DNA from 2 places in the Vibrio sp. T11.5 genome. Region 2 is predicted to be linked to the other one. Evidence: predicted binding sites of a transcription regulator. Region 2 holds the regulator's gene; the other holds the start of a gene.

Region 1 (3,422 bases), on a different contig from region 2:
TTAAACCATAGAGAAAAGAGAGGGTTAACTCAAAATTGGTTCCTGAGTGAGGTGTACGAGTTCAGATTCTCCATTGAGCTGAGAAATCAGAAGCTTGGCCGCCCTTTCTCCAGCCTGAGCATAACCCGGGTCGATACTGAATACTCTCGGAAATAGAAAAGACAACAGTTCATTGCCACCAACACCTGTGACCATCACATCTTCCCTATCCAATTCTTGAAGACGTTTAATCACACCCAATGCCAAAGTATCACTGGCGCATACAATCGCCTGTGTGGTTTGAGTCAACACTTTATCCACCAAACGATAAGCGCTTTCGTGATGCAAATGGCCTGTTTGATAGTTGGGGGATAATCGATGCTCTGAACACCAATCTAAGTAAGCATTGAGACGAATCTTCCCAGTAGTTCGGTCTGAAGGATCAACACCAATAAAAGCAATCTCGCTCACCGATTGGCGCTGAAGGTGTTCCAGCGCATAACGAATAACACCTGTATTATCGTAGTTGATCGATGACGTTTCATCAGTATCCATGGCAATCACCAGAGAACGATGCTGCCAGCTAGAAAGACGCTCGATGTCAAAATCACTGAAGCCAAACACAATCACGCCATCAACATTACGCCTGCGCAAAACGTCGAGGTGTTCATTGGTCATCTTGCGGTCAAACTGACTTTCCATGATCACCGCGTCATAGCCGTTACCGTAAAGAACTTGCAGCATACTGCTAACGGCTTTGTTTTCCGAAGGCGAATCAAGACGCGAGATGATGACCCCAACAACTTTCTGACTGCCTCCGCGCATCGCTTGCGCCGACTTAGACGGAACGTAGCCAGACTCTTCAATCACACGCTCAACCTTGGCGCGAGTCTCGGGTTTGACTTTAGGATCATTAGTCAATACACGGGAAACCGTAGATTTACCAACGCCAGAAAGTTTAGCAATATCAAGAATGGTCAGTTTTTTATTCATAATGCAGTGAGTTCGCTCAAAAGATAAAGCAGGTTGTACCAGAAGACTAACGCTATTGTGTTTTACAGTTTTTGTAAACGACTCTGCCCAATTCTAATCGGGCATCATCACCTTTGGTGTGTAGCGTCACTGGATTGAGAATCGGTTTTGTTCCATTATCTAAGATATATTTTGCACCAGAACCAGATGGGACCTGAGCGAGGCGGTAGTCGTGTTTAGGTAAACGCAAAATCGCCGCTTGTTCTTTAATTAGGTAAGCGACCTCAAACTGTTTGTTCGATGCACACTGGTAGGTCACGAATGGTTGCTTTTCATCGGCTTTGCGTTCAATCGCCGAGTAGCTGCACCCAAATAATGTCACTCCTGCCAGCAAGCCTAACAACGCTTTCATTTTCATCCACACTCTCCAATAGAAAAAGGCCGCCTCAAGCGACCTCTTTTCTCGGTATTTTACTTAGCTAAATAGGCAGGGACTTCTTTGATACTGTCCAGTACAACAGAGGCAATCGCCTCACCTTTTTCCGTAACAGGCTTACCAGTACGTACTAAAATACGCGTACCTACTTCAGCGGCTTCTGCTGCCATCATATCTTCAGCTTTATCACCGACCATAACAGAATTCGCCATATCGATTTTGAGGAAATCACGCGCAGAAATGAACATGCCAGGCTTAGGTTTGCGGCAATTACAATCTTCTTTGTACTTACCCTGACCATGTTCGGCATGATGTGGGCAATAGTAGAAGCCATCAAACTCAACATCATGATCAACAAAATTCCAATCCATCCACTGCGTGAGTGATAGGAAACGGTCCTCACTGAATTTACCACGAGCAATACCCGACTGGTTAGTCACCAATACAAGCATGTAGCCCATCTCTTTGAGCTTTTTAGTCGCTTCAAACACGCCATCAATAAATTCAAAGTCGTGCTCGTCATGAACATATCCGTGGTCAACGTTAATTACACCATCACGATCCAAAAAGACTGCTGGTTTCGCCAAAATTTGCTTCTCTATCTACTATTTATTTCCAGAATTATTACACGCTTTATTTCTTTCATCACTATCTAATTACTAATCTGTTTGGTTGCAATGAACGTTTAGACGTCTAGCCGTAAAAATATCTATTGACACAATTAGTGCAAAACCATAGCATCCTCTACTAAATGAGAGGTAGTTCAAAATTATCTACTTTTTCCCAAAAGCAGTCTGATAGTGGATTTCTCAATGATAGAAATTAATCAAGTAAACAAAGTATTTCTTCAAGGAAATAAAGAAATACATGCCTTGAAGGACATCAACCTTCATATCTCACAGGGAACAATCTTCGGTGTAATTGGCTCATCAGGAGCAGGGAAAAGTACGCTTATTCGATGTGTCAATATGCTGGAAGCGCCAACGTCAGGCTCCATCATTGTCGACGGTATTGATCTTACCAAGCAGTCAAAATCAGAACTGAGCGAAACACGCCGTAACATCGGTATGATCTTCCAACATTTTAACCTACTGTCATCTCGTACCGTATTTGACAACGTTGCCCTGCCACTTGAGTTAGCGGGCAAAGATAAGGCGCACATTAGCGCTAAAGTGACTGAGCTGCTCAAACTGGTAGGCCTCTCTGATAAACATGAAAGCTACCCATCGAACTTGAGCGGTGGTCAAAAGCAGCGCGTCGCTATTGCACGTGCCCTAGCTTCCGATCCCAAAGTGTTGCTGTGTGACGAAGCAACGAGTGCATTGGATCCTGCAACAACACAATCGATACTTGAGTTGCTCAAAGAGATCAACCGTAAACTGAATATCACTATGTTGCTCATCACCCACGAAATGGACGTGGTGAAAAGTATCTGTCATGAAGTGGCGATCATTGGTGGCGGGGAATTGGTTGAGAAAGGTACTGTTGGTGAAATTTTCGCCCATCCTAAAACTGAACTGGCGCATGAATTTATCCGTTCTACGCTTGATCTGTCTATTCCGGATGATTATCAGACACGCCTGCAAACGACCCGCGTTGAAGGCAGTTATCCATTGGTGAGACTCGAATTTACCGGAGCTACTGTAGATGCACCGCTCGTCAGTCAGATTGCTCGTCAATTCAATATCGATGTCAGCATTCTGAGTTCTGATCTTGATTACGCTGGTGGCGTCAAATTCGGCATGATGGTCGCAGAGCTGTTTGGTAACGAGCAAGATGACAATGCGGCGATTGAATTCCTCCGTGAACACAATGTAAAAGTAGAGGTACTGGGTTATGTCCTTTAACACAATTTCAGAGTGGCTAAGCCTTAACAGTAGCCTTTTAATTGGTGCGACTTGGGAAACCCTCTACATGGTCTCAGTCGCAGGTATCGTTGGCTTTGCCGTTGGTATTCCATTAGGTGTTATCCTTCATACCACCAAAAAAGGCGGCCTACTTGAGAACACCAAGCTCAATAGCATTCTCGGTGCTA
Region 2 (3,422 bases):
CGGAGCAGTTGCTGTGAAACACCAGCTTCTGCTAATGCGACTTCACCCATAGCTCGGTGTGTCATTGACGCTGGGTGGCAAATCAGGCTTTCTACACCGCCAAGTGATTCGGCGAGTGAGAACAGCTCTAGCTCACTAACAAAGTGCTTGAGCTGTTCAAAGCTGCCTGCAAACTCAAAACTAAGCATAGAGCCGAATCCAGACTGTTGCTTTTTCGCAATCTCGTGACCAGGGTGTTCCGGCAAGCTAGGGTGATAGATGTTCCCCACCAGAGACTGAGACTGCAGGTAATTGAGGATTTGTGCCGAGCTTTCTTCATGCACTTTCATTCGTGCACCCAAGGTGCGAATACCGCGTAATGTCATATAGCTGTCGAATGGTGTACCAGTCGCACCGATGCAGTTGCCCCACCAAGCAAGATCTTCAGCATGCTGCTCAGTTTTGGTGATTACCACACCACCAATCACATCTGAATGGCCGTTAATGTATTTGGTTGTTGAGTGAATGACGAAGTCAGCCCCTAGCTCTAGAGGTTTTTGGAACACAGGAGTCAAAAAGGTATTGTCGACGCCAACCAATGCTCCAACTTGACGGGCTTTTTCACATACTGCGGCTATGTCGACGACTCGAACCAGAGGATTGGACGGTGTTTCTAACAGAATCAATTTAGGCTGCTTTGCAATGGCGTCGTCCAAGGCTTTTTGATCAGACTGATCGACAAACTGAACCTTGAAGTCACCTTTCTGAGCGCGGGTGTTAAACAAACGGTACGTACCGCCGTAGCAATCGTGTGGCGCAATGATCAGGTCATCTGGGCCAAGAAATGCGGAGACCCACAGGTTTAATGCTGAGGTTCCACAGTTGGTTACTACTGCGCCTCTACCAGACTCCAGTTCATAGAGCGCTTTTTCTAGCAAACCACGGTTTGGGTTACCTGAGCGAGTATAGTCATATTTGGGCACTTCACCGAAGGCGGGAAATCCGTAGTTAGTCGAGAGGTAAATAGGTGGCACAACGGCATGATGCTGAGTGTCTGACTCGATACCAGTACGTACCGCGATTGTGGCTGGTTTACGGGCGCTCATAAGTGTTTCCTTTCGAACTGTAGTGACTTGACTGGAGACTACACTATACCTAATTGCCGGATGTTAGATATATGTTATTCCAATCGTATATCCCTTCACTTTACTTCTCATTTTTTGAGACGTCAACACTTCTAGACGTCTATATGTCTTTGCTTGTGGACATGAATCCCGCTAAAATTACGCTTTCTAACTTTATACATAATGAATCATAAAGGTGCGCAATGGCAGATTGGAACGGCGAATACATAAGTCCGTATGCTGAACATGGAAAAAAAAGCGAGCAAGTAAAGAAGATTACAGTTTCTATTCCATTGAAAGTATTGAAGGTTTTAACTGATGAGCGAACGCGTCGTCAGATCAATAACTTGCGCCATGCGACAAACAGTGAGCTGCTGTGTGAAGCGTTTCTACATGCTTATACTGGCCAACCATTACCGACTGATGAAGATTTGCGTAAAGATCGCCCAGATGATATCCCGGCGGAAGTAAAAAAACTCATGACTGAGATGGGTATTGAATTCGAAGCCTATGACGAAGAGTAATAACTGGCGGCGCGCCTTGTTTTTATTTTGCTGAAAACTAAAAAACCGCTGAATGTTCAGCGGTTTTTTGTTGCTAGAGAGGAAGGCCTACGCTTCCATGTAATTCTCGGGCATTTCAATACGAGCCACACCCGACTCTACTGCTGCAAGAGCAACCGCTTTTGCGACACGTGGCAATAGGCGAGAGTCCATCGGTTTAGGAATGATGTAACCAGGGCCAAATTCCAGCTTATCTACGCCAGCGGCTTTCAATACTTCTGCTGGAACGTCTTCTTTCGCTAGTTCACGAATGGCATCTACGGCAGCGAGCTTCATTTCATCGTTGATTTCGCTAGCTCGAACGTCTAGAGCGCCGCGGAAGATGAATGGGAAACACAACACGTTGTTCACTTGGTTCGGGTAGTCACTACGGCCTGTACCCATGATTAAATCATCACGTACTTCGTGTGCCAGCTCTGGCTTGATTTCCGGGTCTGGGTTTGAACATGCGAAGACCACAGGTTTATCAGCCATCAGTTTTAGTGCTTCAGGTGCGAGTAAGTTCGGGCCAGATACGCCCAAGAATAGGTCAGCACCTTCAATTACGTCTTCCAGTGTACGCTTGTCAGTGTTGTTGGCAAATAGTTGCTTGTATTCGTTGAGATCATCACGGCGAGTGTGGATAACACCTTTGCGGTCAAGCATGTAAATTTTTTCACGCATCGCACCACATTTAATCAGTAGTTCCATACAAGCCACTGCTGCAGCACCGGCGCCAAGACAAACAATCGTAGCATCTTCTAGCTTTTTGCCTTGGAGTTCAATTGCGTTAAGCATACCTGCTGCGGTGACGATAGCTGTACCATGCTGGTCGTCGTGAAAAACCGGTACATCACAGCGCTCGATCAGCTGTTTTTCAATCTCAAAACAGTCTGGTGCTTTGATGTCTTCGAGGTTGATACCTCCAAAGGTATCGGCAATGTTAGCGACGGTATCGACGAACTCTTCGATCGTGCGGTGTTTGACTTCAATGTCGATAGAGTCCAAACCTGCAAAGCGTTTGAACAGGAGAGCTTTACCTTCCATGACAGGCTTAGATGCCAGCGGACCTAAGTTTCCAAGACCAAGAATAGCTGTTCCGTTGGAGATAACCGCTACCATGTTACCTTTAGAGGTATATTTGTAGACATTATCTGCATTCTGAGCAATTTCACGTACTGGCTCAGCCACGCCTGGGCTGTATGCTAACGCTAGATCACCTGCCGTTTCAGCTGGTGTTGTCAGCTCAACCGAAATCTTGCCTGCTGTAGGGTAGGCATGGTAATCCAATGCTTGCTGACGGAATTGTTCTTCAGGGGATAGTTCTTGGTGATTGTCATCGGACATAGGTGTAGGTACTCGTTATTAATAATTAGGATAGGGGGGAACCCATTCTAGAGTAACTAAGTCAAGCTGCAAAGGTCAGAATGCGAGCTAAAGCAATAAAATGTGCTAAATGACAGGAGATAAGACCAGATGGTTAGAGATGTGGCTGGCGAATATCAAACAGTGGAAGATATTACTCTGAATGATTCGCTGGGGATGTAGGGAACAAAAAAGGACGCCGTAGCGTCCTTTTCTCTTCATCTAAAAAGAAATTACTTCTTAGAAGAAAGAGCACCGAAACGCTTGTTGAAGCGATCTACACGGCCGCCAGTATCAACGATACGCTGCTTACCAGTGTAGAATGGGTGACATTTGTCACATACGTCTAGGTGGATTGACTCTTTAGTTAGAGTTGAGTTGAACTCGAAAGAGTTACCGCAAGAACAAGTTG

What was found. The regulator MetJ, encoded in region 2, represses methionine synthesis genes. The targets are predictions, from matches to a motif close to TTAGACNTNTANANGTCTAA.
Region 1: a site for MetJ is predicted at 2,073-2,092, ahead of metN (methionine ABC transporter ATP-binding protein MetN). Genes of this name have one in related genera too.

The regions. Positions count from the first base shown of each region.
Region 1 covers NZ_JAPPTP010000015.1:73,509-76,930, forward strand. The annotation lists gene treR (trehalose operon repressor TreR) at 25-972, opposite strand; gene OH455_RS15425 (MliC family protein) at 1,025-1,363, opposite strand; gene gmhB (D-glycero-beta-D-manno-heptose 1,7-bisphosphate 7-phosphatase) at 1,423-1,974, opposite strand; gene metN (methionine ABC transporter ATP-binding protein MetN) at 2,200-3,234, shown strand; gene OH455_RS15440 (methionine ABC transporter permease) at 3,224-3,422, shown strand, end outside.
Region 2 covers NZ_JAPPTP010000019.1:28,127-31,548, forward strand. The annotation lists gene OH455_RS17155 (O-succinylhomoserine (thiol)-lyase) at 1-1,085, opposite strand, end outside; gene metJ (met regulon transcriptional regulator MetJ) at 1,307-1,627, shown strand; gene OH455_RS17165 (malic enzyme-like NAD(P)-binding protein) at 1,715-2,992, opposite strand; gene rpmE (50S ribosomal protein L31) at 3,244-3,422, opposite strand, start outside.